Regions from separate parts of the Streptomyces sp. NPDC059850 genome, predicted to be linked through region 2. Evidence: riboswitches for the same ligand, from Rfam matches in the RefSeq annotation. Region 2 holds a riboswitch; each other region holds the start of a gene.
What was found. Region 2 has a riboswitch for cobalamin ahead of ACFV9T_RS37230 (ABC transporter substrate-binding protein). Riboswitches for the same ligand answer to the same signal wherever they lie in the genome.
Positions count from the first base shown of each region.

Region 1: another riboswitch for cobalamin. It lies ahead of ACFV9T_RS16000 (ribonucleoside-diphosphate reductase subunit alpha); the one in region 2 lies ahead of ACFV9T_RS37230 (ABC transporter substrate-binding protein).
Region 3: another riboswitch for cobalamin. It lies ahead of cobN (cobaltochelatase subunit CobN); the one in region 2 lies ahead of ACFV9T_RS37230 (ABC transporter substrate-binding protein).
Region 4: another riboswitch for cobalamin. It lies ahead of metE (5-methyltetrahydropteroyltriglutamate--homocysteine S-methyltransferase); the one in region 2 lies ahead of ACFV9T_RS37230 (ABC transporter substrate-binding protein).

Region 1 covers NZ_JBHWJI010000016.1:153,808-161,421, forward strand. Annotated here, with positions in the region: gene ACFV9T_RS15970 (hypothetical protein) at 210-497, shown strand; gene ACFV9T_RS15975 (GNAT family N-acetyltransferase) at 735-1,229, shown strand; gene ACFV9T_RS15980 (FGGY-family carbohydrate kinase) at 1,226-2,788, opposite strand; gene ACFV9T_RS15985 (DeoR/GlpR family DNA-binding transcription regulator) at 2,836-3,615, opposite strand; gene ACFV9T_RS15990 (histidine phosphatase family protein) at 3,612-4,289, opposite strand; gene ACFV9T_RS15995 (FGGY family carbohydrate kinase) at 4,421-5,890, shown strand; cobalamin riboswitch at 6,021-6,161, shown strand; gene ACFV9T_RS16000 (ribonucleoside-diphosphate reductase subunit alpha) at 6,288-7,614, shown strand, end outside.
Region 2 covers NZ_JBHWJI010000070.1:11,209-18,822, forward strand. Annotated here, with positions in the region: gene ACFV9T_RS37205 (DUF5134 domain-containing protein) at 1-17, opposite strand, end outside; gene ACFV9T_RS37210 (heavy-metal-associated domain-containing protein) at 277-492, opposite strand; gene ACFV9T_RS37215 (hypothetical protein) at 755-1,030, shown strand; gene ACFV9T_RS37220 (heavy metal translocating P-type ATPase) at 1,027-3,429, shown strand; gene ACFV9T_RS37225 (copper chaperone PCu(A)C) at 3,410-3,928, shown strand; cobalamin riboswitch at 3,988-4,181, shown strand; gene ACFV9T_RS37230 (ABC transporter substrate-binding protein) at 4,158-5,147, shown strand; gene ACFV9T_RS37235 (FecCD family ABC transporter permease) at 5,168-6,301, shown strand; partial or broken gene ACFV9T_RS37240 (ABC transporter ATP-binding protein) at 6,220-6,922, shown strand; gene rpmF (50S ribosomal protein L32) at 6,994-7,164, shown strand; gene ACFV9T_RS37250 (GTP-binding protein) at 7,172-7,614, shown strand, end outside.
Region 3 covers NZ_JBHWJI010000019.1:73,871-81,484, forward strand. Annotated here, with positions in the region: gene ACFV9T_RS17995 (precorrin-2 C(20)-methyltransferase) at 1-40, opposite strand, end outside; gene ACFV9T_RS18000 (precorrin-8X methylmutase) at 37-699, opposite strand; gene cobG (precorrin-3B synthase) at 696-2,048, opposite strand; cobalamin riboswitch at 2,123-2,260, shown strand; gene cobN (cobaltochelatase subunit CobN) at 2,295-5,924, shown strand; gene ACFV9T_RS18015 (hypothetical protein) at 5,961-6,203, opposite strand; gene ACFV9T_RS18020 (cation diffusion facilitator family transporter) at 6,511-7,539, shown strand.
Region 4 covers NZ_JBHWJI010000006.1:66,776-74,389, forward strand. Annotated here, with positions in the region: gene metE (5-methyltetrahydropteroyltriglutamate--homocysteine S-methyltransferase) at 1-1,890, opposite strand, end outside; cobalamin riboswitch at 2,056-2,279, opposite strand; gene ACFV9T_RS06940 (winged helix-turn-helix transcriptional regulator) at 2,374-2,757, opposite strand; gene ACFV9T_RS06945 (FG-GAP repeat domain-containing protein) at 2,917-3,618, shown strand; gene ACFV9T_RS06950 (APC family permease) at 3,686-5,674, opposite strand; gene ACFV9T_RS06955 (PhzF family phenazine biosynthesis protein) at 5,903-6,745, shown strand; gene ACFV9T_RS06960 (MMPL family transporter) at 6,960-7,614, shown strand, end outside.

The DNA of each region.
Region 1 (7,614 bases), on a different contig from region 2:
TCCAGTTATCCACGCACATCCGTATCGCTCAAGACCTCAGAACACCCATCACTCGTTTGGCGCACACGGGCTCGCACGGTGGCGCATTCATATGACGAACGCTCGGCCATTCGGGGGAATCTTCTGACGGGGTATCGCCTGTTGGGGCCCATCGTGCTTGTAATAACTACATCGCACCGATAGGGATCGCACCATTAGGGAACGATCCGATGAGCCTTGCAGCGTTCCTTCTCGCCCTCGGCGCCACCTGCCGCATCACCCGCTTCATCACCAAGGACACGCTGGCGGCGGGGTTCCGGACCCGGGTCGCCGACCGCTTCGGCGACGATTCCCCGGTCACCTATCTGGTCAACTGCGGCTGGTGCACCAGCACCTGGGTGGCCGTGGCCACCGCCTTCTACGCCTACTCGCTGGACGCCACCGCGTGGTTCCAGATCCCGGCCACCGCCCTGACGCTTTCCTATCTCGCCGGTGTGGCATCGCGGTGGCTGGACTGACGCGACTGACTGGACTGACGCGACGGAAAGGAAGAGCATCCATGGGCTGCAACTGCGGCGGCGCATCGCCGCCGAGAAGTGTCCTTTACCAATTGACGCTGCCGGACGGCACGGTCCGCCGCTACGTCACGTACCAGGAAGCCGAGGCGGCCAACAAGCGCGCCGGTTCCACCGGGGTGATCAGCACCGTCACCCGGTGACGGCCCGGTTGTCGGTGGCGTGCGGCAGACTGCGGACATGGATGTCACGATCAGACGCGCACGGGACGAGGAACTGGACGACATCGGGGAGTTCACGGCGGCCGTGTACCTCGGCGATGGGCTGCTGGACTTCGGGGCCGAAGACCCGTATCTCGACGAGCTGCGCAACGCGCGGAAGCGGGCCACCGGATCGGAGGTGCTGGTCGCTGTCAGCGATGGCGTGGTGCTGGGGGCGCTGGCGTTCGCCGTGCACGGGGGGACGTACGCGGAGCTGGCCCGTCCGGACGAGAGCGAGTTCCGGATGCTCGCGGTGCGGCCCGAGGCCCGGCGGCGCGGGGCGGCCGAGGCGCTGGTGCGGGCCTGTATGGACCGGACGCGGGAGCTGGGGCTCGGGGGCATGGTCCTGTCCACCCACCCCAGGATGACCACCGCCCACCGGCTCTACCAGCGGCTGGGCTTCCGGCGCGCGCCGGAGCGGGACTGGTACCCGGTCCCGGAGGTCGGTCTGTGGGCGTTCACCGTGCGGTTCTAGCGCGGCAGCCAGCCGCGCTCCCGCAGCGCCTCGGTGAACGTGGCGTACGAGGCGTCGAGCGCGGCGTGCTCGCGCGCGTCCGGTGCGACGTCCCGGCCCGGGCGGACCATCGCGGCGGCGCTCGCCGTGAGGTCGGGGTGGAGCGTCCCGGAGGCGGCCAACAGGGCGGCGCCGAAGGCCGTTTCGGCATGCTCGGCGACGCGCAGGGGGCGGTGGAGCACGGTGGCGCGGATCCGGGTCCACAGCGCGCTGCGGCTGCCGCCGCCCGCGGCCCACAGCGGACCCTCGACCGCCACGCCCAGGTCGGCCGCCCGCTCCAGTGCGAGACGTTCCAGGAAGGCCAAGCCCTCCAGCGTGGCGCGGTGCCGGTCGGCGTCGTCGGCCGGAGTGCCGAGGACGAAGCCCCTGGCCGTGCCGCTGACGAACGGGAATCGCTCGCCCTCGCGGCACAGCGGATACGCGACCACGGAGGCCGGGCCCCGGTCCGCCGCGGCGCGGTCGAGCGTGGGCAGCCGGTCGGACGGGAGGTGTGCGAGGGCTTCGCCGCCGGTGTTGGAGGCGCCGCCCGGCAGCCACCAGCCGTCGGGGTGGCGGTGGCTGTAGAGCGCGCCGGAGGGGTCGGCGACCAGGTCCCGGGTGACGCCCTTGAGGACGTACGTGGTGCCGAGGATCCCCACGAACTGCCCCGGCCGCACGGCCCCGGTGGCGAGCTGTCCGGCACAGCCGTCGGTCATGCCGAGCCGGACCGCGCACCCGGTCGGCAGCCCGGTCTCCGCCGAGGCGTCCGCGCACACCGTGCCGACGGCGGTGGCCGGGGGCTGGACGGACGGCAGCCACCGGGCCGGTACGCCGAGCGCGTCGAAGACCTCGCCGGGCCACTCCCCGGCGCGCGCGTCGTAGCCGCTCTTGAGGGCGTGGGACCAGTCGGTGGCGACGGGCCCGCCGGTGAGCCGCCACCCGACGAGGTCGGGGGTGTGGAGGAGGTGGCGGCCGCGCACGACCTGTTGCGAGCGCCGGACGACCTCATGAGCAACATGCCGGTTCCCATGGGCCCGATGCCCAAGGGTATGGGCATGCCGATCCGCATCTGACAGCCCCGGGGCGCCCGCCACCCCCTCCCCACCCGCGAGCCAGGCGATGCGGCCGAGGGCGGCGGTCGGGGCGACCGACAGGCCGAGGGCCCGCCAGCGCTCGGCGCCCGCCTCCTGGGCGCGGGCGTTGAGACCGGCGGCGCGGCGGTCGTCGTACATCAGGGCGGGGCCGAGCGGTTCGCCCCGGCCGTCCGCGAGGACGATCGTGCCGGAGGTGGCGGCGACGGCCACCGCCACGACCTCCCGGCCGCCCGCCGGAAGGGCCCCGGTGGCCTGGCGCAGGGCCGACGCGACGGCGGGCCACCAGGCCGTGGCGTCCTGTTCGCTGCGCCCGCCCTCGCCCCGGCGCGGGGGCGGGAGTTGGGCGCCGCCCCGCGCCCGTACGCGCCCGTGTGCGTCCGTACACACCACCCGCACGGCCGCCGTGGCGATGTCGATCCCCGCGACGACCTCGGCCCGGTCGGACATCACGCATCACGCCTCTCACGTATCGCGTTAAGTTCACACTGGTGACGTTAAGAAGGGCTGGGTGCGATCCTCACATCCGTGCGCTCCCGCCACTCCCCCACCAGCCGGGCGTCCGCCCCGCCGTCCACCACCAGATGGTCGAAGTCGGCCAGCGGGCGCAGCCGGTGGAGCGCCGTGCGCCGGGTCTTGGACGCGTCCATCAGCAGCACCGTGCGGGCGGCGGCGGCGAGCATGGCGCGCTTGACCAGCACCACGTCCTGCTCCTGGTGGTACGTGGTCGTCGCGTCCATGGCCGAGGTGCTGACCAGCGCCAGGTCCACCGAGAGCGCCCCGATGGCCTCCGCGCACGGCACGCCGAGGAAGGAGTCATGGGTGTGCGAGTACTCCCCGCCGAGCCCGATCAGCCGGATCCGGGGCGCCCCGGCGAAGACCTCGATCACCCGCCGGGCGTTGGTCACCACCGTCAGCGGGGTGGAGCCCACCAGCAGCCGGGCGAGCGCGAGGGCGGTCGTGGAGTCGTCCAGCATGACCGACATCCCGGGCTCGACCAGCTCCGCGGCGGTGGCGGCCACCGCCTCCTTCTCGGCCCGGTGGGCACCCATCCGGTAGGCGAGGCTGGACTCGAAGACCGACGACGGCAAGGCCGAGACCCCGCCCCTGAACTTGCGCAGTACGCCGAGCCGGGCCAGCTCGTCCAGGTCCCGGTGCACGGTCATCAGGCTGACCCCGGTGAGGTCGGCCAGCTCGGCCGCGGTGGCGGTGGAGTGCGCGAGGACGTGTTCGGTGATGGCCTGTCTGCGGGCCTCCTGGGAGCGGGCGGTGGTCATGGGCGGGCCTCTCCCCTCATGCCGCCGGTCGTCGGGCCGCCCGTCTGCACGTCACCGGTCGGCACGCCGCCCGTCGGCACGTTCAGGGAGCGCAGCGCCGTGCGGTCGCCGTCGATCCCGATCTCGGTCACCGCCGCGTTGTCCAGCCGGGGGAAGACCGTGCGGTAGCGGCCCACGGGGATGCCGAGCAGCGCGCACAGCGCCACCCGCAGCAGGCTGTTGTGCGCCACCACGAGCACCGTACGGTCCGGATGTGCCGCGGCCAGCCGCCGCAGGGCGGCGACGGCCCGGGCCGCGGCCTCGCCGGGCCGCTCCGAGCCGGGGAAGGCCCCGGCGTCGGGGTCCTCACGGAACGCCCGGACGGCCGCCGCGTCCTCCGCCTCCATCTCGGCGAGGGTGCGGCCCTCGCCCCAGCCGAAGTCCATCTCGCGCAGATCCTCGACGACTTCGGGCACCAGGGACAGGGCGGTCGCGGGCGGTTCCGCGGTGTGCCGCGCCCGGCCGAGCGGGGAGCAGGCCACCGCGTCGATCCCGCGCCCCCGCACCCAGTGGGCAAGGGCCCGCGCCTGCCCGTGGCCGCGCTCGGTCAGCGCGATGTCCGAGGTTCCGGCGTACCGGTTCTCCGCGTGCCACGCGGTCTCTCCGTGGCGTACGAGCAGCAGTCGGGCGGTCATCCGGGGCTCCCCTGTGCGTCGGCCAGCCGGTGTGTCGGCCAGTGCCTGGACCATTGCCTCATCACGTCTCTGATGTTAAATCTAGCATCGCTGATGTGAGGGGACACCGAGGTTCCGGAGGGCAGCAGGCCATGCGCGCGATCATCGGAGTGGATGTCGGCACCTCGGTCACCAAGGCCGTGGCCTTCGGTCGCGACGGGGTCGCCCTCGCCTCCGCCGCCCGCCCCAGCCGACTGGACCGGCTGCCCGGCGGCCGGGTCGAACAGGACCTGGAGGACGTGCTCCGCACGGTCGCCGAGGTGGTGCGCGAGGTCGCCGCCGCGCTCCCCGCGCCACCCGCCGCGCTCGCGCTCACCGGCCAGGGCGACGGGCTGTGGCTGCGCGACGAGGCGGGCCGGGCGGTGCGTCCGCCGATCTCCTGGCTGGACGGCCGGGGAGGGGAGACCGTCGCCCGCTGGCGCGCCGACGGCACGCTCACCGCCCTCTACGCCCTCACCGGCTCCGGACTGTTCCCCGGCTGCCACGCCCCGCTGCTGCGCTGGCTGGCCGAGCACGAACCGGCGGCGCTGGAGCGGGCGTCGGTCGCGGGGTACTGCGTGGACGCGGTGGCCCAGCGGCTGACCGGTGTCATCACCGTGGACGCCTCGGACGCCTCCCTCCCGTTCCTCGACGTCACCACCCGTACGTATGTGCCCGCCGCTCTGGAGCTGTGCGGGCTGGGCGACCACGCCCGGCTGCTGCCGCCGCCCGCCGCGCCCGGCACCGTCCTCGCGCTGGACGACGAAGGCGCCCGGCTGACCGGGCTGCCGCCCGGACTGCCCGTCGTCTCCGGCCCGTACGACCTTCCGGCGTGCGCCATCGGCAGCGGGGTGCGGGACGTGGGCGACGGGCTGCTCATCGTCGGCACCACGCTGGCCTGTCAGGTGCTCACCGACCGCGCCGTGGTGGACCCGGCCGCCGATCCGGCCGGAATGTGGCTGTGCGTCCCGGATCAGGACCGCTGGCTGCGCGCGATGCCCGCGATGGTCGGCACCGCCGCGCTGCGCTGGGTGCTCGATCTCACAGGGACGACCACGGCCGAGCTGGACACCCTGCTCGGCCAGAGCCCGCCGGGCGCGGGCGGCGTGACCGCACTGCCCTTCCTGTCCGGCGCCGGGGAACGCGCCCCCTTCGTGGAGCCCGCCGCCCAGGGCCGGTTGGACGGCCTCGGCCTCGGCACCAGCCGCGCCGACGCCGTACGGGCCGTCTGCGAGGCCGTCGCCTACGCGGCCCGCCACTGCCTGGAGGCGGCCGGGCTCTCGGGGCGGCTCGCGCTGTGCGGCGGGGGCGTGCGCTCCGCCGCGTGGACGGAGATTTTCGCGGATGTCATTGGTCACCCCGCGGCCGTCCCGGACGAGCCGGAAGTCGGCGCGCGCGGCGCGGCGGCGGTCGCCTGGCGGTCCCTCGGCGACCCCGTGGACGCCCCGCACTGGCGCTCCGCGTCCCGTACCGTCGAGCCCCGGGCGGAGCTTCGCGGCGCGTACGAGGACGGCTACGCGGGCTACCGCGACCGCCTCGCCCGTGCCCTGGACGAATGGCGGACGAGCGGCCCGGCGAGCTAGTTTTCCCTGGGATTCCGGCGGGATTCCGGCAGGCTTCCAGGGGGCTTCCGGCGCGGCCAAAGCCTGACGCGACTAGCACATCTATGCGAATCCACCCAGCTGACGACACAACATCTGGGGGCGCGTGCGCAGCGCGACACAAGATGTATGCTCGTGCTCGCTGTCGCCGCAGGGGAATCCGGTGGGAATCCGGAACTGTCCCGCAACGGTGTACGTGTGCGCTTTTGCGCACCCGTGAGTCCGATGACCTGCCGACGGCCGTCTGCATACGTCCGGGCCTCGTGGGTTGGGTCGATGGACGCTGCGCGGTGTGCCCTGAAGCGGAATCGGCATGCCCGTAAGCGGCCATCGCGCACCGCCCTCGCAGGCCCCCAGCCGAGCGAGGGAGAACACTTCAGTGACCATCGCGCCCGCCGATCCGGTTTCAGAGGCAGCGGACTCTATGGCAGCGGCCGACGCGCCCGGGACCGCCCTGCTGCGGACCCTGACCGCGCTCACCGCCGACCTGCCCGCCACCGACCCCGGCAGGGTCGCGGCCGCCGCCCTGCGCGGCCGCCACTCCGGTTCGGACGAGGCGGAGTTGCGCTCCCTGGCGACCGAGGCGGCGGCCGGGCTCATCGGCGAGGAGCCGGAGTACTCCAAGCTCGCCGCGCGGCTGCTGACCCGCGCGATCGCCGACGAGGCGGCCGGGCAGGGCGCGGAATCCTTCTCGGCCTCCGTCGCCGTGGGCCACCGCGAGGGCCTGATCGCCGACTCCACCGCCGAGTTCGTCACCACCCACGCCACCCGGCTGGACGCGCTGGTCGACCAGGCGCTGGCCGACGGCGCGGACGACCGCTTCGGCTACTTCGGGCTGCGCACCCTGCACAGCCGCTATCTGCTGCGCCACCCGATCACCCGTCAGGTGATCGAGACCCCGCAGCACTTCCTGCTGCGGGTGGCCTGCGGGCTCGCCGAGGACCCGTCCGAGCGGGCGCTGGGCGACGTCGCCGAGCTGTACCGGATGACCAGCACGCTGTCGTACCTGCCCAGCTCCCCCACGCTGTTCAACTCCGGCACCCGGCACCCGCAGATGTCGTCCTGCTATCTGCTGGACTCGCCGCTGGACGAGCTGGACTCGATCTACAACCGCTACCACCAGGTCGCGCGCCTCTCGAAGCACGCGGGCGGCATCGGTCTGTCGTACTCCCGCATCCGCGCCCGCGGTTCGCTGATCCGCGGCACCAACGGGCACTCCAACGGCATCGTGCCGTTCCTGCGCACGCTCGACGCCTCCGTGGCCGCCGTCAACCAGGGCGGCCGTCGCAAGGGCGCGGCCTGTGTCTATCTGGAGACCTGGCACGCGGACCTGGAGGAGTTCCTGGAGCTGCGGGACAACACGGGCGAAGAGGCCCGCCGCACCCACAACCTCAACATCGCGCACTGGATCCCGGACGAGTTCATGCGCCGGGTCGAGGCGGACGCCGACTGGTCGCTGTTCTCCCCGGCGGACGCGCCCGAACTGGTCGACCTGTGGGGCGACGAGTTCGACGCCGCGTACCGGAAGGCCGAGGCCGAGGGGCGGGCGCTCAAGCAGGTCCCGGCGCGCCAGCTGTACTCCCGGATGATGCGCACCCTCGCGCAGACCGGCAACGGCTGGATGACGTTCAAGGACGCCGCCAACCGCACCGCCAACCAGACTGCCGAGCCGGGCAAGGTCGTCCACTCCTCCAACCTGTGCACCG
Region 2 (7,614 bases):
CCCGTCGAGGCGATCATCGGGCCACTCCCTGCGTCGTCACGGGTTCGGGCCGGTGGGGCTCGGGCAATTCGCTGCTCCGGGGTATGGAGTCGTGGTCCTCAGGGCCGTTCGGCCGCGTCCGCGCATGTGCGGTCGCGGTCGCGGTCGGCGTGGTCTGTTTGTCGGGCATCGCTGGGCCTTCTCTCAGGCGGCGGCACGGACAGTGATGAGCGGGGCCGGTCGGTCGCGGCAGGGACCGCGGGATACCGCGGCCCCGCCGGGCCGTCCGCTGTGGGGTCAGGCGGTTGCGAGGCCCGCGACGCCGTATCCCGCTTCGGTGATCGCGGCGCGGACTTGCTCGTCGTCGAGCGTGGTACCGCGTACCGTGACCTCGTTCGACGGAAGGTCCACGCTGACCTCGCTGACCCCGGACACCTCGGAGACCTCCTCGGTGATGCTGGCGACACAGTGTCCGCAGGTCATGCCGGTGACGATGTAACGGATCTCAGTCATGGTCATCGCTCCTGGTGTACGGGGAGGGTGATGCTTTCGATGGGGAATACGCGCATATGGGCGCTGGTGTTCACGTCGGGCTCCGGCGGGGCGGAGAAACCTCGCGCTCCACATGTCGGATGACAGGGCCGGGCAGTTCCCGGCGGGGACGGTCTTCTCCTTGTATGACAGAGCCTCCGCTTGGTGAGCGCCCTGCCGCCCCGGCCCGTAATGGTGAGCGGACCCCAGCCGTTTCCGGAAGCCAGCACAGGGAGTGCCGAAGATGCCGCTGACCGATACCGCCGCGCCGCCGCGACCGGCGCCCGACGAGGCGGAGCCGTTCGGCGCCCGGGTGCGCCGCGCGCTGCCGCCTCCCGCGCTGGCCGGATTCCTCGTCCTCCTGGTGGTGTTGATGACCGCCTCCTACGCCGTGGGGCGCGCCGCCGGTCCGGTGGATCCCGGCATCCACCGGAGCGTGCCGCAGGACGACGGGGGCGGCGGCATGGGCACCCACGGCATGGGACCGCTGAGCCACGGCGCGTGGACGGAGGAGCGATGAGCGAGCGCCCGGACGCCACGTCCCCTCCGGCCGACACCTCCGACGCGCCCACCCACACCACCGACCTGCTGATCGGCGGCATGACGTGCGCGGCCTGCGTGAACCGGGTGGAGAAGAAGCTGGCCCGCGTCGAGGGCGTGAGCGCCTCCGTGAACCTGGCCACCGGTACGGCGCGGGTCTCTCACCCGGAGACCGTGACCTCGGATGAGCTGATCGCCACCGTCGAACGGGCCGGATACACGGCCGAGCTCCCGGCCCCCGCCCCCGGAACCACCGACGGGGATCTTTCCGTGGATTCCACGGACGGGTCCGATGGGCAGGACCGCGAAGCCGCCGGTGACGTCGAACGGCTCATCTTCACCGCGGTGCTGGCAGTGCCGGTGATGGTGCTCTCGATGGTTCCCGCCTGGCAGTTCGACCGGTGGCAGCAGGTGTGTTTCATCCTTGCCACTCCGGTCGCGACCTGGGGCGCGTGGCCCTTCCACCAGCGGGCGTTGCGCGGCCTGCGGCACGCGGCGGCCACCATGGACACCCTGGTGTCCCTCGGTGTCCTGGCCTCCTACGCGTGGTCCGCGTACGCGCTGCTCTGGGGTGGCGCTGGCGTGCCGGGCATGCGGATGCCGTTCAGCCTGCTGCCCTCGGCCGACGACGGTGTGCCTCACATCTATCTGGAGGCGGCGGTCGCCGTCCCGCTGTTCGTCCTCCTCGGACGGCATCTGGAGGCGCGGGCCCGGCACCGGAGCGGTTCGGCGCTGCGGGCGCTCGCCGAACTGGGTGCCAAGGACGTGGAGTTGCGGGAATCCGGCGGCAATCGCCGCATCCCGGTGTCCGCGCTCACCACGGGGCAGGAGTTCGTGGTGCGCCCCGGCGAGAAGGTGGCCACGGACGGGGTGGTCGTCGAGGGCGGATCGGCGCTGGACCTGTCCCTGGTCACCGGCGAGAGCGTGCCGGTCGAGGTGACCCCCGGCACGGCCGTCGTCGGCGGGGCCGTCAACTCCGGCGGTCTGCTGGTCGTACGGGCCACGGCGGTCGGTGCCGACACCCAGCTCGCCCGCATCACACGGCTGGTGACCGAGGCGCAGGCGGGCAAGGCCCGGATGCAGCGGCTCGCCGACCGGGTGGCGGGCGTCTTCGTACCGGTGATCGTGGCCATCGCCGCCACGGTGCTGAGCTTCTGGCTCGGCGCGGGTGCGGCAGGTGAGTCGGCCGTCACCGCGTCCGTGGCCGTCCTCGTCGTGGCCTGCCCCTGCGCACTGGGACTGGCCACACCGACCGCGTTCCTGGTGGCCAGCGGGCGAGGAGCGCAGCTCGGCGTCCTCGTCCGCGGCCCGGAGGCGCTGGAGCGACTGCGCCGCGTGGACACCGCCGTACTCGACAAGACCGGCACGCTCACCACCGGCCGCATGTCCCTGGCCGACGTGGCGGTGGCGGAGGACGGGCCGGAGGAGAAGGATCTGCTCCGGCTGGCCGCGGCCGTGGAGCAGGGCTCCGAACACCCCATCGGCCGCGCGGTGGTGGCGGCGGCCCGCCGCGACGCGGCCGATGACACCGGTCTGCCGGAGGTGACGGAGTTCCGGGCCCAGCCCGGAGAGGGCGTGTCCGGCCACGTCGAGGGCCGCCGTGTGCGCGTACGCCGCCCGCGTCCGTCGGAGCCTCTGCCGGACGCACTGCGCGAGGCACGGGATGCCGCCGAACGCGCCGCGCACACCGCCGTCATCGTGGAGATCGACGACCGCCCGGTCGGGCTGCTCGCCGTCGGTGACACCTTGCGGCCCACCAGCCGCGAGGCGGTGGCGGCGATGCGCGCGCTGGGCATCGAGCCGGTGTTGGTGACCGGTGACGGGGCGGCCCCCGCCCAGGCGATGGCCGAGCAAGCGGGCATCGGGAAGGTCCACTCCGGAGTGACTCCGGAGGGCAAGGAGCGGATCGTCGCCGCGCTGCGCGCCGAGGGCCGGTGCGTCGCGGTGATCGGCGACGGAGTCAACGACGCCGCCGCGCTCGCCACCGCCGATCTCGGCATGGCCATGGGCGGTGGCACCGACGCCGCGATCGGCGCCGCCGACATCACCCTCGTACGGGAGGACATGCTGGCCGTCGTCGACGCCATCCGGCTCACCCGGCGCACCCTGAGCACCATCCGCGCCAACCTCGTCTGGGCTTTCGGCTACAACGTGGTCACCGTCCCGCTGGCCGCGACCGGCTGGCTCAACCCCATGGTCGCGGCCGCGGCCATGTCCGCGAGTTCGGTCCTGGTCGTCACCAACAGCCTGCGGCTGCGGGCCTACGCCCCGGGCGGGCGGCGGACCGGCACACCGCCCGCTCCCCTCGCGCCCCATGACTCGGCGGACACCGAGCACGGCCGTACGAGAAGGAAGAACGATGTCCTCAGCGACCGATGACCGCACCCCGCCGCTGCGCCGTCTGAGAGACGCGGTGGCCCGGGGAGCGCGGGCGGCCCTGGTTCCGGTGGGCGGCTGCGCGCTGGCCCTGGCCCTGCTCACCGGCTACACGGCGACCGGGGCGGCGGGAGTGCCCGTCCCGCGGATCGAGGTCAGCGCCGGCCGGATCATCCAGTCCCCCGGGCACGTGGCCGCCGCGTACTTCGAGATCCGCAACGTCGGGGACCGGGACGACACCCTGGTCTTCGCCGACTCCCCGGAGCTGGGCGTCTCCATGCTGCGCGAGCCCGACAAGAGGCGGCCGGGCGCCGTCCGGTGGGCGAAGAAGGTGGCCATCCCCGCGCACAGCACACTGCGGATGAAACGGGGAGGCGTCCATGTCGCGGTCCTCGACCCGCCGATGATGAAGCCGGGCGAGAGGGTGTCCTTCAACCTGTGGTTCACCGGCCGCGGCCGAGTGGGGGCCGAGGCGATGCGCTCTCATCTCATCGAGCCGTGAGTGTGGTTCGTCCGCAGCGCCGTGGAGCCGCGGGAGATCTGGACGTGCGCCCTTTATCCGTCACTCAAGGAAAAGTAGGATCGCCCGGTCATCACCGCGACGGGATACAGGAAGCCGGTGCGAATCCGGCACGGTCCCGCCACTGTGACCGGGGAGTGGAACCCTTCGAAGAGGCCACTGCGCACGAGCGCGGGAAGGCCGGGGGAACGTCGATCCGGGAGTCAGGACACTGGCCTGTCGCGGGCCCGTTCCGAGGAGCGCGGACTCCCCAGGAGGCTTTACGTGTACGACGGCACGCTGCGTCTTCCTTCTCTCCTCCGGCCTCTCCCCCGGCCCGGCCGCCCCGCCGTACCGGGCGCGGTGCGGTCCTGGCCCTCGCCCTGTCCACGACAAGCCGCCGTCCCGCGCCGTCACCATCCACCAGCACCCGGCCGAACTGATGCTGGCCCTCGGACTGAAGGACCGGATGGTCGGCACCGCCTTCCCCGACTCGGCCGTCCTGCCCCGGTACGAGAAGGACTTCGCGTCCATACCGGAGCGGGCCGCGAAGGAGCCGTCCTTCGAGAATGTCCTGGAGGCCGAGCCGGACTTCGTCTACGGCGGCTGCGGCAGCGCCTTCGCCAAGAACGCGGGCCGGTCCCGCGAGGCGTTCGCCGACGCGGGCATCGACACCTACCTCAACCGCGAGTACTGCGGCATGAAGCGGGTGTCGATGCGGGACACCTACGACGAGATCCGCGCCATCGGCACCATCTTCGGCGTATCGGAGCGGGCCGACCGGCTGGTGGCCGATCTCCAGGGACGCATCGGCAGGACCACCGAGGCGGTGAAGGACGCACCGCCAGTGCCGGTGTTCGTGTACGACAGCGGCGACAAGGCGGCGTTCACCGCCGGTGGCAAGAGCCTGGGCACCGAGATCATCCGGCTGGCGCGCGGACGCAATGTGTTCGCCGACCTGAACGAGGTCTTCGGGGACGCGTCCTGGGAACAGGTGGTGGCCCGCAAGCCCGAGGTCATCGCGCTCTACGACTATCGCGGCGCGGGCAGCGTGGCGGAGAAGAAGAAGTTCCTCCTCTCCCAGCCCGCCCTCGCCGACGTGCCCGCCATCAAGAACAAGCGGTTCGTGGTGCTGCCGCTGACCGCCACTCTGGTCGGCGTCCGCCCGCCGTACGCGGTGGAGGACCTCGCCCGACGGCTGCACCCCGAGCGGTTCCGGTGACGGCCCCGGTGAAGTCCTCGGTGACGACCCCGGTCAAGGACGCGCCCGCGCCGCCCACCGAGCGAGGACACCATCCGCAGGGCCGGGCGGCCTACCCGCTGGCCCTGGCGATCCTCGTCGTCCTGCTCCTGGTGTCCCTCACCGCAGGGCTGGCGATCGGTTCGGTGCGGGTGCCGCCCGCCGAGGTGTGGGGCATCCTGGGACACGGTCTCGGTGCCGACTGGTCGGAGCCGGTCTGGTCCCGGGCGCGCGAGACGATCGTGCTGGACGTACGGGCCCCTCGGGTGCTGCTCGGGGCGGTGACCGGCGCCGGGCTCGCGGTGGTGGGCACCGCCATGCGGGCGCTGGTGCGCAACCCGCTCGCGGAGCCGTATTTGCTGGGCGTGTCCTCCGGGGCGTCCCTGGGCGCGGTCGTCGTGATCGTCTCCGGTGTCGGCCTCTTCGGCACCGTGTCCCTGTCGGTCTCCGCGTTCGCCGGGGCCCTGCTCACCCTGCTGCTCGTGTACACCGCGGCCCGCGCGGGCGGGCGGATCACCTCGGTGCGGCTGGTGCTGTCGGGAGTGGCGGTCGCGTCGGTGCTCACCGCGGTGATGGATCTGCTGCTGCTCACCGCGGACCGGGGCAACGAGGCACGGGAAGTGCTGACCTGGACGCTCGGCGGGCTGGGCGGCGTCCGGTGGGACATGCTGTGGCTGCCCACCACGGCGCTGCTCGTGGGCATCGCCGCGCTGCTGGTACAGGCCCGGTCGCTGAACCTGCTGCTGGCGGGCGAGGAGTCCGCTACGACGATGGGGCTGGACGTGGCGCGGTTCCGCGCCCGGATGTTCGTCCTGCTGTCCCTGGTGACGGGCGTTCTGGTGGCGGCAACCGGGCCGATCGGCTTCGTCGGGCTGATGCTGCCGCACATCGTGCGCGTCTTCGTCGGCGGCGACCACCGGCGGCTGCTGCCGACGGCCGCGCTGGCCGGAGCGGTGTTCCTGGTCTGGGCCGACGTCGCCGCCCGCACGGTCGCCGCGCCCATGGAAATCCCCGTCGGCGTCCTGACGGCTCTGTGCGGCGGACCGTTCTTCCTGTGGCTGATGCGCCGGGACGCCCGGCGGAACACCGAACGGGGGGCGGGACGACCGGGGCCGAACTCACCGTCGAGGGGCTGACGCTCACCGCCGGTGCGCACCACCTGGTACGGGACATCTCCCTGACCGCCCGGCCCGGTGAGGTGATCGGTCTGGTCGGTCCCAACGGCAGCGGCAAGTCCAGCCTGCTGCGTGCCGTCTACCGCGTCCTGCGCCCCGACGCCGGGTGCGTCCGCGTCGACGGAGCCGACGCCTGGTCACTGCCTGTGCGGCGGCTGGCGCGAACCCTGGCCGCCGTGGTCCAGGAGACGGCGGCGGACTTCGACCTCACGGTGCGGGAGGTGGTGGCGATGGGCCGCACCCCGCACAAACGGCTACTCGAAGGCGACACCGCCGAGGACGCCCGGCTGATCGAGTCGGCCCTGGAGTCGGTGGACGCGGCCACGCTGGCGGCGGCTGCCCGCCACGGTGCTGGTGGCCCTCCACGACCTCAACCTCGCCGCCTACTACTGCGACCGCCTCTACGTTCTGCGGGACGGCGAGGTCACGGCCTCCGGTACGCCCGTTGAGGTACTCACCCCGAAGCTGCTGTCCGAGGTGTACGGCGTGGTGGGCGAGGTCACCGTCCATCCGCGCACCGGCGCACCCCAGGTGACCTTCCTGCCGGCGGAAAGCAGCCGACGATCGGGCCGAGTGGCCTGACACATGAAAACGGTACCCATTTTCATGTACGGTTACGGGGACAACGCCGAGCAGGAGAGGACCCCTACGTCATGGCCGTGCCCAAGCGGAAGATGTCCCGGAGCAACACCCGCCACCGCCGCGCGCAGTGGAAGGCCAGCGCGCCGGAGCTGGTGACGATCACCATCGACGGCCGCGAACACCAGGTGCCGCGACGGCTCGCCCCCGCCTACCGGCGTGGTCTGCTGCGCCCCGAGGGCTGAGCGCGCCATGGCGGGCCAGCTTCCGGTGACGGTCTTGTCGGGATTCCTGGGGTCCGGCAAGACCACCCTCCTCAATCACCTCCTCACCAACCGCGACGGGCTGCGGGTCGCCGTCGTCGTCAACGACATGAGCGAGGTGAACATCGACGCCGCACTCGTCCGCGACGGCGACGCGGCTCTCTCCCGCACCGAAGAGCGCCTCGTCGAGATGACCAACGGCTGCATCTGCTGCACCCTGCGCGACGACTTGCTGGAGGAGGTGGACCGGCTCGCGGGAGAGGGACGGTTCGACTATCTCCTCATCGAGTCCAGCGGCATCTCCGAGCCCATGCCCGTCGCCGCCACCTTCGCCTTCCCCCGCGACGACGGCGCCACGCTGGACGAGGTCGCGCGCCTCGACACCATGGTCACGGTCGTCGACGCCGCGAACTTCCTGCCGGAGCTGGACGG
Region 3 (7,614 bases), on a different contig from region 2:
CCTTCGCCGCGGGCGTCGCCTCTCGCTGCTGCTCGCTCACTCTTCCTCGCTCGCTATCGCGTTGATCGCGGCCGCGGCGATGGCGCTGCCGCCGCGTCGGCCGCGCACCACCAGATGGTGGGGCGCCGCCGGGTGTCCGGCCAGCGCCTCCTTGGACTCGGCGGCGCCGATGAACCCGACCGGTACGCCGATGACGGCGGCCGGGCGCGGCGCGCCCTGCTCGATCATCTCCAGCAGCCGGAACAGCGCGGTGGGCGCGTTGCCGACCGCCACGACCGAACCCTCCAGCCGGTCCCGCCACAGCTCCAGCGCGGCTGCGCTGCGCGTCGTCCCCATGCGCCGCGCCAACTCCGGTACGGCCGGGTCGGACAGCGTGCACACCACGTCGTTGTCGGCGGGCAGCCGCTTGCGGGTGACGCCGCTGGCGACCATCTGGGCGTCGCAGAGCACGGGCGCCCCGGCGCGCAGCGCCTCCCGGGCGCGGGCGACCACCTCGGGGGTGTACGCGAGGTCCTTGACCAGGTCGACCATGCCGCACGCGTGGATCATCCGCACCACGACCTGGCTGACGTCGGCGGGGAGGCCGCCCAGGTCCGCCTCGGCGCGGATGGTGGCAAAGGAGGCGCGGTAGATGGCCGCCCCGTCCTTCTCGTAGTCGAACACGGTGTCCTCGATGTCCTCGATCATGTCGTTGATCATGCTGTTCCGCGGGCCGCCGCCACGGCGTCGGCCAGTTGCTCCGCTGCCACGTCCATCACGCCGCCGCCGGTCACCCCGTCCGGCTCGCGCGTGTCGCGCACGGTGAGCCGGTAGTCCGTAGCGGACGTGGCCAGCGCGTCCACCCAGTGGCCGCCGGGGTGGCCGCAGCGCCGCTCGCAGCCGGAGAAGTACACCGGCGGCGCGCCGGGGGAGCGGGGAGTGCCCGCCACCGCGCGTGTCGCGTGGGCGCGCACATCGGCCAGGGACTTGGCGCAGCCCGGCCGCCCCGTGCACGCGCCGACCCCGGCCCACGGGGAATCCGGCTCGGTCACCAGCCCCGCGTCGGTCACTTCACGCGCCGCGGCCGCCGCGCTGTCCGCCGTGAACCCCGGGAGCACCACGCCGCGCCAGGGTGTCACACGCAGCTCACCCGACCCGCCCCGGGAGGCGAGCGCGGCGAGCAGCCGCCACTGTGCGGCGCGGACCCGGCCGAGCGGCACCAGGACGGACACGGCACACCGCCCGTCCGGCCCGGACACGACGCCCGGCGCGGGCGGTGTGCCGGGCGCGTCGCTCGGCCGCTCATGTCCGATTCGCGCGGCTTCGACGCCCTCGTCCGCGAGTCGCGCCGCCAAGCCGTCGACGGTCACGGCGTGTTGCGCGGGCAGGTCGCGCACCCGCCACGCCCGCGTGCCGCTCGCCCGGGCCAGGAACTCCACGGCGGCCAGCGCGGCGGCGCGCGGCACATCCCGCGCCCGCACCTCCAACGCGACCCCGTCAGCCCCGGAGCCCACCCGCAGTACGGCTCCGCCGTCCCCCGTTGCGATCAATGTCACATCCGCGCTCAGCGCGGCCACATCGCCCCGGCCGTCGTCCATCGCGAACAGGAAACGGCCCGACAAGCCGGACAGTTCTTCCCACGCGCCACCGCACAGCGCGGCGTCCAACTCCCGCGTCCACGCCGTGACATCGCCGTATCCGGCGCCGTCGAGCCCGCTCAGCGGGGACGCCACGATGTTGCGCACCCGGTCGTACCGCTCGGAGGGGAGCAGTCCGGCGTCCCGCAGCCCGGCCGCCAGTTCGCCACCGCAGGTCGCCGCCAGGCCGCGGAGCTGGAGATTTCCGCGCGAGGTGAGGTCCAGCCCGCCGTCCCCCAGCTCCTCGCTCACCCGCGCCAGCGCCTGCGCCTGACGCACCGTCAGCAGGCCGCCCGGTGTCCGGACGCGCGCCAGGGACCCGTCGTCCGCGGAGTGCAGCCGCAGCGCGCCGGGGCAGGCGTCATCGCGTCCGCGCTCCCGGCGTGGGGGCGCTTCATCCGCAGGTGGGACGGTTGTCGGGGGGAGGGACATGGCGGCGAGCATACCGACGTTTCGTCGGCCCTCACCGTCCCGTGCCAGGTCAGGAACGCCTACTATGCTCTGCGGCGGGCCGTCTGGCCCGCCGGACGCTTAAGACGGCGTTTAGGGGAGGAAACCGGTGCGAATCCGGTGCGGTCCCGCCACTGTGAGCACGGCCAGCCCGCCGTGCGAGCCAGGAACTCCCGCCGTCTTCACAACCCGCCCGGGGCGCGGACCCCGAGGAAGGCGCGCTGAGCCATGATCCTTCTGCTGTCGACGTCCGACACCGACCTGCTCAGTGCCCGCGCGGCCACGGGCCCGGTGCCATACCGCCTCGCCAACCCGGCGCGGCTCGCGCTCGACGAGCTGCCCGGCCTCCTCGACGGTGCCGAACTCGTCGTCGTACGGCTCCTCGGTGGCGTCCGCGCCTGGGAGGAAGGCCTCGCAACCCTGCTCGCGGGCGACCTCCCCGTCGTCGTGCTCACCGGTGAACAGGCCCCTGACGCCCAGCTCATGGAGGCGTCCACGGTCCCCGTGGGCATCGCCGCCGAGGCGCACGCCTACCTCGCCCACGGCGGACCCGCCAACCTGGAGCAGCTGGCCCGGTTCCTCTCCGACACCGTGCTGCTCACCGGCCACGGCTTCGAGCCGCCCGCCCCCGCCCCCACCTGGGGTCCGCTGGAGCGCACCGCGCGCGAGGACGTCACCGGACCGACCATCGCCGTGCTCTACTACCGGGCCCACCACATGAGCGGCAACACCGCCTTCGTGGAAGCCCTGTGCCAGGCCGTGGAGGACGCCGGGGCGCGCCCGCTGCCGCTGTATGTCGCCTCCCTCCGGGCCCCGGAACCCGAGCTGATCGAGGCCCTCGGCGCGGCCGACGCCGTCGTCACCACCGTGCTCGCCGCGGGCGGCACCCGCCCCGCCGAGGCGTCGGCGGGCGGCGACGACGAGTCGTGGGACGCGGGCGCGCTCGCCGGGCTCGACGTCCCCGTACTCCAGGCGCTGTGCCTGACCTCGTCCCGCAGCGCGTGGGAGGAGAACGACGAGGGCCTGTCCCCGCTGGACGCCGCGACCCAGGTCGCCGTCCCGGAGTTCGACGGACGGCTCATCACCGTCCCGTTCTCCTTCAAGGAGGTCGACGAGGACGGCCTGCCCGTCTACGCTCCCGACCCCGAGCGCGCCGTGCGTGTCGCCGGAATCGCGGTACGACACGCCCGGCTCCGCCACATACCGGCGGCCGACAAGCGCCTCGCGCTCGTCCTGTCCGCCTACCCCACCAAGCACTCCCGGATCGGCAACGCGGTCGGCCTCGACACCCCCGCCAGCGCCGTCGCCCTGCTGCGCCGGCTGCGCGCCGAGGGGTACGACCTCGGCCCCGAGGAGGGCCCCGGATCGCTTCCGGGCCTGGTCTCCGGCGTCGGCGACGAGCTGATCTACGCCCTCATCGAGGCGGGCGGCCACGACCAGGACTGGCTCACCGAGGAGCAGCTGGCCAAGAACCCGGTCCGGGTCCCCGCCGCCGACTACCGCCGCTGGTACGCCACGCTGCCGCAGGAGCTGCGCGACGCGGTCGAGGAGCACTGGGGCCCGCCGCCCGGCGAGATGTTCGTGGACACCAGCCGCGACCCCGAGGGCGAGATCGTCCTCGCCGCGCTGCGCCACGGCAACCTGCTGGTCGTCATCCAGCCGCCGCGCGGCTTCGGCGAGAACCCCATCGCCATCTACCACGACCCCGACCTGCCGCCCTCGCACCACTACCTGGCCGCCTACCGCTGGATGGCGAGCCCCGAGGCCGACGGCGGCTTCGGCGCCGACGCCATGGTGCACCTGGGCAAGCACGGCAACCTGGAGTGGCTGCCGGGCAAGAACGCGGCCCTGTCCGCCGCCTGCGGCCCCGACGCCGCGCTCGGCGACCTGCCGCTGATCTACCCGTTCCTGGTCAACGACCCCGGCGAGGGCACCCAGGCCAAGCGCCGCGTCCACGCCACCCTGGTCGACCACCTCGTGCCGCCGATGGCCCGCGCCGATTCGTACGGCGACATCGCGCGCCTGGAACAGCTGCTGGACGAGTACGCCGCCATCTCCGCGATGGACCCGGCCAAGCTCCCCGCCATCCGCGCCCAGATCTGGACCCTCATCCAGGCCGCCCGGCTCGACCACGACCTCGGCCTTGAGGAGCGCCCCGACGACGAGGGCTTCGACGACTTCCTGCTGCACGTCGACGGCTGGCTGTGCGAGGTCAAGGACGCCCAGATCCGCGACGGTCTGCACGTCCTCGGCGGCGCGCCCACCGGCCCCGAGCGGGTCAACCTCGTCCTGGCCATCCTGCGCGCCCGCCAGATCTGGGGCGGTACGTCGGCGCTTCCCGGGCTGCGCGAGGCGCTGGGCCTGGACGAGTCGGCCGCCACCCGCACCGGCGCGGACGAGGCCGAGGAGCGCGCCCGCGTCCTCGTCCAGGCGATGGAGGACGCGGACTGGGCCCCGGAGGCCGCCGAGCGGGCCGCCCTCGACCTGCCCGAGGAGCAGCGCCCCGCCGTCACCGCGATCCTGGAGTTCGCCGCCCGCGAGGTCGTCCCGCGCCTCGCCGCCACGACCGACGAGATCGACCACGCCGTGCACGCCCTGAACGGCGGCTTCGTCCCGGCCGGGCCGTCAGGATCGCCGCTGCGGGGCCTGGTCAACGTCCTGCCGACGGGCCGTAACTTCTACTCCGTCGACCCCAAGGCCGTGCCCAGCCGCCTGGCCTGGGAGACCGGCCAGGCGCTCGCCGACTCGCTGCTGGAGCGCTACCGCGCCGACAACGACGGCCAGTACCCGAGGTCGGTCGGCCTGTCGCTGTGGGGGACGAGCGCGATGCGCACCTCCGGCGACGACGTGGCCGAGGCGCTGGCGCTGATGGGTATCCGTCCGGTGTGGGACGACGCCTCGCGGCGCGTCACGGGACTTGAACCCGTTGCTCAGGACCAGCTCGGCCGCCCGCGCGTCGATGTCACCCTGCGCATCAGCGGCTTCTTCCGCGACGCCTTCCCGCACGTCGTCGGGCTGCTGGACGACGCCGTACGGCTCGCCGCGTCGCTGGAGGAGGACGACGACGTCAACTACGTCCGCGCCCACACCCGCGCCGACCTCGCCGAGCACGGCGACGAGCGCCGCGCCACCACCCGCATCTTCGGCTCCCGGCCGGGGACGTACGGCGCGGGGCTGCTCCAGCTCATCGACAGCCGCGACTGGCGCACCGACGCCGACCTCGCCGAGGTCTACTCGGTGTGGGGCGGCTACGCGTACGGCCGTGGCCTGGAGGGCCGCCCGGCGCGCGAGGAGATGGAGACCGCGTACCGCAGGATCGCGGTCGCGGCGAAGAACACCGACACGCGCGAGCACGACATCGCCGACTCGGACGACTACTACCAGTACCACGGCGGCATGGTCGCCACCGTGCGCGCGCTGAAGGGCACCGCCCCGGCCGCGTACATCGGCGACTCCACCCGCCCCGAGACGGTGCGCACCCGCACGCTGCACGAGGAGACCTCGCGGGTCTTCCGGGCCCGGGTGGTCAACCCGCGCTGGATCGAGGCGATGCGCCGCCACGGCTACAAGGGCGCGTTCGAGCTGGCCGCCACCGTCGACTACCTCTTCGGCTACGACGCCACCACGGGCGTGGTCGCCGACTGGATGTACGACAAGCTGGCCCAGACGTATCTGCTCGACCCGGAGAACCGCGCGTTCCTGGAGGACGCCAACCCCTGGGCACTGCACGGCATGGCCGAACGGCTGCTGGAGGCCGAGAGCCGTGGTCTGTGGGAGAAGCCGGACCCGGAGGTGCTGGAGCGGGTCCGGGAGCTGTTCCTGGAGACCGAGGGCGGCCTGGAGGGCGGGGACGACTGATCCCCGAGGTCCCTCAGCGACCGAACGGGCGGCGGCTCAGCCGGAGGACGGCCGGGCCGCCGCCCGGATCCGGTCCGGCCAGGGCGGGCAGTTGACCAGTTCGGTCCACTCGCGGTCGTACGCCCCGGGCACCGCCCGCCCCGCGGACGACCACCGCTCGACCAGGGCCGCGTAGATCGGTACGCAGCTCGACTGGTGCAGCGTCTGGTGAACCGTTCCGCCGCCTTCGGTGCTCCGGTCCAGCGCTCTGCTCGGCTGCGAGAGAGAACGGCGTCGCATCGTCGTCGTCATGGTCGGCCAACGCGCGGCGCCCCGCGGGGTCACCTCCTTCGCGCCGACCTCACCCGCACCGGCGTGGCCTCGTACACATCAGCGACCGGTGGGCGGCCGCCCGGGTGACGCCCGTACGGGTGCCCGGTGGCCGGGGCCCGGTGCGCTGCGCATTTCCTCGTGCCTGGCAATGAAAAGCGTTGCCGAATTCATGAGCCAATGCCACCTGATAACCGTGTCCATTGCAGCCTTTGGAGAATTCTCCGAAGTGCTGTTCAATTGCGGCTGTCCATAAAGCGAGCCGAGGAGGATCCGGGTGGGAGCCCATACGCACGGTCACGGGCACGGGCACGGCGAGGGGCACGGCGGGCACGCGCACGGAGTGGCGGAGGACGCCGACCGCCGATGGCTCTCCATCGCTCTCGCGCTGATCACCGGATTTATGCTGGTCGAGGTCGTACTCGGGGTCATCGCGCGTTCGGTGGCGCTGCTCTCCGACGCGGCGCACATGCTCACCGACGCCGCCTCGATCGTCCTCGCGCTCATCGCCATCCGGCTTTCGGCCCGGCCGGCGCGCGGCGGCTATACCTATGGGCTCAAGCGGTCGGAAATCCTTTCCGCGCAGGCCAATGGGCTTTCTCTGCTGCTGCTCGGCGCATATCTCGGCTATGAGGCGGTCGAGCGGCTGATCGACCCGCCCGAGGTGACCGGTGGCCTGGTGCTGGCCGTCGCGCTCGCCGGGGTCGTGGTGAACATCGTGGCGGCGTGGTGCATGTCGAAGGCGAACCGTTCGTCGCTGAACGTCGAAGGCGCCTTCCAGCATGTGCTGAACGACCTCTACGCCTTCATCGCCACCGCCATCGCCGGACTGGTCGTGGTGACCACGGGCTTCGCCCGGGCGGACGCCATCGCCGGTCTCATCGTGGTCGTCCTCATGATCAAGGCGGGCGTGGGACTGCTGCGGGCCTCCGGCCGTGTCCTGCTGGAGGCGGCTCCCGCCGGGGTCGAACCGGACGAGATCGGGAGCCTGCTGGCCTCCCACGCCGAGGTGGCCGAGGTGCACGATCTGCACGTCTGGCAGATCACCTCGGGCGAGGTCTCGCTGTCCGCCCACGTTCTGGTCGGGGAGCAGGGCGACTGCCACGCGGTACGGGAGGGGCTGGAAGCGGTGCTGCGCGAGCGGTACGGCATCACCCACACCACGCTCCAGGTGGACCACCTCGACACCCCGCCGCCCCGGCCCCGGACGGACGGCGACGAGCACCGGCGCGCGGACGAACCGCTCGTCGAGCACTGCCTGACCGCCCACGGCCCGGTCCACCGGGCGTCGGCGCACGACCACTGATCGGGACGCCGCCACGCGAGGGGCCCGGGTGCGGATACCGCACCCGGGCCTTAGGGGGTGTCTTGCCGTCAGCGC
Region 4 (7,614 bases), on a different contig from region 2:
CGCGCGGTCGGCGGCGCGCAGCGGAAGGGTCTCGCGCAGCGCGGGCTCGTCCACCTGGATCACCGAGCTTCCGGACGCCTCCAGGTCGCCCACCTCGTCGCGCAGAGCCAGGGCGACCTGGCGTGCCGTCTCACCGAGTGGCTGGTCGTCGCGGACGAAGGACCAGGCCAGCATGGTGACCGGACCCGTGAGCATGCCCTTGACCGGCCGTGAGGTCAGGGACTGGGCGTACGCCGTCCAGCGCACCGTCATCGGCTCGGGCCGGGAGATGTCCCCGGCCAGCACCGGCGGGCGGACGTAGCGGGTGCCGTAGGACTGCACCCAGCCGTGCTGGGTGGCCAGGTAGCCGGTGAGCTGTTCGGCGAAGTACTGGACCATGTCGTTGCGCTCGGCCTCGCCGTGCACCAGGACGTCCAGTCCGGCCTTCTCCTGGAAGGTGACCACCTCCTGGATCTCGGCCTTGATCCGCTCCTCGTACCCGGCCGTGTCGATCCGCCCGGTCCGCAGGTCGGCGCGGGCGGCGCGCAGCTCGCCGGTCTGCGGGAAGGAGCCGATGGTGGTCGTCGGCAGCAGCGGCAGGCCGAGGTGGGCGCGCTGGGCCGCGCTGCGCTCCCCGTACGGCTGGGAGCGGCGGGTGTCGGCGTCCGTGACCGCGGCGGCGCGGGCCCGTACCGCCGGATCGTGGGTGATCGGCGAGTCGGCGCGGGAGGCCAGCGCGGCCCGGTTGGTGGCGAGTTCACCGGCGATGGCGTCGGTGCCCCGGGCGAGGCCCTTGGCGAGGGCGACGATCTCGGCGGTCTTCTGCTTCGCGAAGGCCAGCCAGCGCAGGATCTGCGGCTCGATGTCCCGCTCGGCCGCCGCGTCGAGCGGCACGTGGAGGAGGGAGCAGGAGGCGGCCACGTCGACCCGGTCGGCAAGACCCAGCAGGGTGCCCAGCGTCGACAGGGACTTCTCCAGGTCGTTGACCCAGATGTTGCGGCCGTTGACCACGCCCGCCACCAGGCGCTTGCCGGACAGTCCGCCGACGGCGGCCAGCGCGTCCAGGTTGGCGGCCGCCGCCTCGGTGAAGTCCAGCGCGAGCCCGTCGACCGGGGCCTTGGCCAGCACCGGCAGGGCGTCGCCGAGCCGGTCGAAGTAGGTGGCCACGAGCAGCTTCGGCCGGTCGGCGAGCGCGCCGAGGTCGCGGTACGCGCGCTCTGCGGCGTTCAGCTCGGCCGGGGTGCGGTCCTGGACGAGGGCGGGCTCGTCCAGCTGCACCCACGCGGCGCCCGCCGCGCGCAGGTCGGCCAGCACCTCCGCGTACACCGGCAGCAGCCGGTCGAGCAGGGTGAGCGGGTCGAAGTCCGCGGCCACCCCGGGGGCGGGCTTGGCGAGCAGCAGGTAGGTGACCGGGCCGACCAGGACGGGCCGGGCGGTCAGGCCCAGGGCCAGGGCCTCCTTCAGCTCCGCCACCTGCTTCGTGGAGTCGGCCGAGAACACCGTGTCCGGGCCCAGCTCGGGCACCAGGTAGTGGTAGTTGGTGTCGAACCACTTCGTCATCTCCAGCGGCGCCACGTCCTGGGTGCCGCGCGCCATGGCGAAGTAGCCGTCCAGGGCGTCGGCCTCGACGGCGGCGCGGTGCCGGGTGGGGATCGCGCCGACCATGACGGTGGTGTCGAGGACATGGTCGTAGTACGAGAAGTCGCCGGTGGGCACCTCGTGGACGCCCGCCCCGGAGAGCTGCCGCCAGTTGGTGGCGCGCAGTTCGGCGGCGGTGGCGCGGAGGGCGTCGGCGGTGACGCGGCCCTTCCAGTAGCCCTCGATCGCCTTCTTCAGTTCCCGGTTCCGGCCCTGGCGGGGGTAGCCGTACACGGTGGCCCGTGCTGCCGCGGCCGCGGTCTTGCTGGTCACGGAGATCTCCTTCGCGAGATGAATCCCTGAGATCCCGGCGACGGGACGAGAGCGCGAAGGGTGACGGAACCCGGCGGAAGACGACCCCGCGCGGCACAGCGCGGTCATCCGCCTGGTAGGTACGCCGACCCGCCCTCGAGGTCACCGAGATGCCGCGCACGAGTGGTTCGTACGCGGGCCACTGGCAGGTCTTCGGACTCGCGGGCACGTCCTCCGGGGGAGGACACCTACTGGCCGTCGCTTCCCAGGCCCGATGTCGCCGGGCCCAGTGCACATGACGGCGGTCGTTCCCGCTCACCGCTGCGGGGCAGTCCCGGATTCCCACCGGGTTCCCTCTTGCGACGCGTCCCGCCTGGCGGACGGGGCGAACCAGCTGCACCGGCCAGCCTACGGGGTGGGGCGCGGGAGGGAAGAGGGCCGTCCGCCATCCGGATGGTGAGGTGGGCCACCCTCTGGGCCACCTCGCCGACGCGGCCCGCTCCGTCAGGCGCCGAAGCGCTGGCGCGCGTCCTCGATGCGGTCGAGGTACTGGTGGGTCCAGCCGCACAGGGCGTCGACCGTGGTGCGCAGGGCCCGGCCCGGCTCGGTGAGGGTGTACTCGACCCGCGGCGGCACGGTGGGGTACACCTTCCGGTCGACCAGGCCGTTGCGCTCCAGCATGCGCAGGTTCTGGGTGAGCATCTTGTGGCTGACGCCCTCGACCTCGTTCCGCAGCTCGCTGAAGCGCAGGGTGCGCTCGCCGATCGCCTCGATGATCAGGAGTGCCCACTTGTTGGCCACGTCCGAGAAGATCTCGCGCGCCAGGGAGTCCGCGCGCCTCAGGTCCGCGTCCTCGGGCAGGCCGTTGAGCTGTTGTTTGGTCACCATCAGGGCACTCTCCTACGGTTTCCCAGTCACCGCAAGAGAGTGCTGTCGCTACGGCGGCATCGGTGGAATATCACATTCGGATAACGCGGTGTTCGTGGGTGAACTTCCGTGCAAGCGCAGGCATCTCACGGTGCGTCAGCAACTGAAAGGTGTTCATCAATGCTTCGGAAGCGCTCACGTTTGATCGCCGTGCCGCTCGCGGCCGCCGCCCTGAGCCTGACCTTCGCCGGTTACCAGGCCGGGGCGGCCGAGCCGTCGGCCCCGTGCCTGGCCGACGCGACCACGCTGCTCGGTGACCTCGACGGCGACACCTACCCGGACAAGATCACCAACCCCGGGCACACCGGCACCGAGATGACGGTCCAGTGGGGCGCCAAGAACGGCTCGTTCGGCAAGAAGCTCCCCGTCAAGGACCTTCTCGGCGCCAAGAAGGGTGAGATCGCGACCGCCGCGGTCGCCGACTTCCGACACGACGGCACGCTGGACATGGTCGTCAACATCGTCGAGCCGTCCGGCGGCGACGACCCCTCGACGGCCCGCCTCGCGGAGTACCGTCCCGGCCCGCTGGACCGGACGAACCTGCGGTCCGCCGACGCCGAGCACTCCGACATCGGCGACCACGGCGAGGCCAGGCAGCTCACCATCGCCCGGTACAACGACGACGCCTACCCGGACCTCGCGATCCGGAACAACGGCGGCGACGGGCAGATGGACCGCGACGTACGGCTCTCGAAGCCGGGCGGCGGCCTCGCGGACTTCGACTACGAGGCGTTCCAGAAGTACGGCGAGGCCGGGTCGTGGGCCGAGCCCCCGGCCATGCCCACCGACGGCTGGAAGCAGTTCTACAAGCCCTGCTCCTGACCATCGCCACCGGGCGCCGCGGCATGTCTCAGGACACCGCGGCGCCCGGTGCGCGTTCTTTCACCGCTCAGCCGACGTGGACGTGCGGCCTGCGCGCCCGGTCGGGTTCGGCCTCGCGGAGGACTTCGCGGGTGACGGGGGCGACCTCGCCCTGGCCGAACAGGAAGAACCGCAGGAACTGGGCGAAGGGGCTGCCCTCGGTCCACTCGAAGTAGATGTGCGGCCTGCACCCGGTCTCGTCCCGTACGTGCAGCAGCAGGGCGGCCAGCGAGTTGGGGATGCTGGAGCCGTCGAGGGTCAGGACGCGGTAGCGGCCGTGCAGCACCTCGCCCCGTACCCGTACCGCGGATTCGAAGTCGGAGGGGTCGCGGACGGTGACCTCGACGAAGATGAGGTCCTCTTCCGCCGGGATGTCGTTGTCGGCCCGGATCTGCTGGGTCTTGTCGCGGTACTCGCCCACGTCGCGGTGGTCGGGCTCGTTGGCGATGAACCGTATCCGGCGGGTGGCGCTGTCCCGGACGAAGCGCTCGGCCATGGTGTCCAGCTCCATGTCGGTGACCCGCAGCTCGAAGGCGCGGGCGAGCCGGGAGAGCAGGGACACCGCGATGATGCCCGCGATGAAACACGCGCCGATCTTGACGCCGTCGGGGCGTTCCACGACGTTGACCGCCGTGGTGTAGAGGAAGACCACGGAGATGGCCCCGAAGGCGATGGTCCAGCCGCGCTGCCGGGCGCGGCGGGCGGCGATGGTGACGGCGACGGCGGCGGACGTCATCAGGACCAGTACGCCGGTGGCGTAGGCGCCGCCCTGGGCGTCCACGTCGGCGTCGAAGATCCAGGTCACCAGGAACCCGATCAGGGTGAAGATGAGCACCATGGGGCGGACCGCGCGGGCCCAGTGCGGTGCCATGCCGTAACGGGGCAGATAGCGCGGCATGAGGTTGAGCAGCCCGGCCATGGCGGAGGCGCCCGCGAACCACAGGATGCCGATGGTGGCGGCGTCGTAGAGGGTGCCGAGCGCCGAGCCCAGGTAGTCGTGGGCGAGATAGGCCAGCGCACGTCCATTGGCCGGGCCGCCCGGCTTGAACGCGTCCTGCGGTATGAGCAGGGTGGTGATGAAGCTGGTGCAGATCAGGAAGCCACTCATGATCACCGCAGCGGTGGTGAGCAGCTTGCGGGTGTCCCGGATCCGGCCGGTGGGCCGCTCCTCGGTGTCGCCGGGGTCGCCCTTCACATGCGGCATGACCGCCACGCCGGTCTCGAAGCCGGACAGGCCGAGGGCGAGCTTGGGGAAGACCACCAGCGCCAGACCGACCATGATCAGGGGATTGCCGTGCTGGGCGGTCAGCGCCTGCGACCAGTCGGTGACCACATGGGAGGCGGTGGCCACATGCCACAGCCCGACGACCACCACGACCGCGTTGAGCGCCAGATACACCCCGACCAGGGCCACTGCCACGCCGATGGCCTCGGTGAACCCCTTGAGGAAGACGGCGCCGAGCAGGGCGACCAGACCCATGGTGATGGCCACCTCATGGCCGTGCAGGGTGCTGGTGAAGTGCGGGTTCTCCACCAGGTGGGTGGTGGCGTCGGCCGCCGAGAGGGTGATCGTGATCAGGAAGTCCGTGGCGGCGAAGCCCAGCAGGGTCAGGACGAAGAGCTTGCCCTTCCAGAACGACAGCAGCCGCTCCAGCATCGCGATCGACCCCTCGCCGTGCGGGCTCTCCTTGGCCACCCGCCGGTACACCGGCAGCGCCCCGAGCAGGGTCACGGCCACCAGGACGAGCGTGGCGATGGGGGAGAGCAGCCCGGCGGCCAGGGCGGCGATACCGGGCTGGTAGCCGAGCGTCGAGAAGTAGTCCACGCCGGTCAGGCACATCACCCGCCACCAGCGCTTTCCCTGGTGCTCCTCGGAGGGCTGGGCGTGGGGGCCCGGCTGGCGCTTGGCCATGTCGGACAGGCCCACCAGCATCCAGGACCGCAAGCGGCCCGAAGCCCGGCGGCGACCGCCCGCACCGTCCTGCGGAGGGGCCGCCACATCGGAGGAGGTGGCCATCGTGTGCTCCTGTCCCACGCTCGATCGAACACGTCACCGAAGAAAATCGGCCAGATCAGAGTAAGCGGGGCGATCGGTGGCCCATGCGGCGGTGGCCAGTCCACCTTTTCGGCGGTGGCCCTGTCGCACCGGACGGCCAGCCGATGGGATAGGAGCTGCTTCCGCCGGTGCGCGGGACACACCAGGACCACCGCCACCACCGCCGCTTTCGAAAGGCCCTTGATCGCCATGCCGCGTTCCCGCTCATTCGCCCAGGTCGACGTGTTCTCCACGGCCCCCTACCGGGGCAACCCGGTGGCCGTCGTCCTCGACGGGACGGACCTGACCGACGAGGAGATGCGGCAGCTGGCCCGCTGGACGAACCTGTCCGAGACCACGTTCGTCCTGCCTCCCACCACCGCCGAGGCGGACTACCGGCTGCGGATCTTCACCCCGGGCGGCGAGCTGCCGTTCGCCGGGCACCCCACCCTCGGGTCCGCGCGCGCGTGGCTGGATCACGGCGGCACACCGCGGCACGCCGACCACATCGTGCAGGAGTGCGGCGCAGGCCTGGTCCGGGTGCGCCGCGGCGATGGCGTGCTGTCGTTCGCCGCCCCGCCGCGCGTCCGCGACGGCGCGCTCGACGAGGAGTACGTCGGCGAGATCGTCGCCGCGTTCGGCATCGAGCGTGACCGCGTCCTCGCCCATCAGTGGGTCGACAACGGACCCGGCTGGGCCGTGGTCCAGCTGGCCACCGCCGCGGAAGTCCTCGCCCTCGAACCCGATCTGTCCCTCATCCCGACCGCGATGGTCGGCGCGATCGGCGCCTACCCCGAGGGGGACGCGTACGACTTCGAGCTGCGCACCTTCGCGCCCGGCGCCGGTGTGGCCGAGGACCCCGTGTGCGGCAGCATGAACGCCGGGGTCGGGCAATGGCTCACCGCCACCGGGGCCGCGCCCTCCGCCTACCGGGTCTCCCAGGGCAAGCGTCTGGGCCGGGCCGGGACCATCGAGATCACCGCCGACGCGGACGGCACCCTCTGGGTCGGCGGCGCCGCCACCGGCTACATCCACGGCACCATCACCCTCTGACCCGCTCCGCGCCAACCCCGCGTGCCCGGGGGCCGGTTACGCCGGTCCCCGTCATCCGTACGCAGCATTTCGCGCTCCTCCTCGAGGAGGACGGCGGCGCGTCGGCTCGTGCGGCGCCACCAACGGAGAGTGCCAGCACGCGCACGATGCCACGGCGCCCCGGTCCGGCCAGGCTGGTGTTCCACTCGCACTCAGACCTGGAGACCCGTTTCTCGTGGCTACGTTCCTCTATCGGTTGGGCCGGTTCGCCTTCCGGCGGCGCCTGTTGATGACGCTGTTGTGGGCGGTGATGCTCGGCGCCGTCGGCCTCGGCGCCGCCAAGGCCCCCGCCGCCTCCGACGACGGCACGTCCTTCATGCCGGGCATCGAGGCACAGAAGGCCTTCGACCTGATCGGAGAGCGTTTCCCGGGCCCGGCCGCCAACGGCGCCAGCGCCCGGATCGTGTTCGTCGCACCCGATGGGGAGAAGGTGACGGCGGCCGACCACCGCGCCGCCGTCGACACGTTCGTGGCGAAAGCGGCGGACGAGCCGAAGGTCAGCGGCGCCGTCAGCCCGTTCACGGCGGGCGCGGTGAGCAAGGACGGCTCCACCGCCTACGTCACGGTGAACTACGAGGTGAAGTCCGGCGATCTCACCGATGCCGACAAGGCCGCGCTGCGGAAGGCCATCGACGGGGCCGGGGACTCCGGTCTCACGGTCGAGGTCGGCGGCAACGCCCTCGCCACGCAGCCCGCGGCGGGCGGCTCCTCCGAGGCCATCGGCATGGCCCTGGCCGCGGTCGTCCTGCTGATCACCTTCGGATCCCTCGCGGCCGCGGGCCTCCCGCTGTTGACCGCCCTCGTCGGCATCGGGATCAGCATGGCCGCCA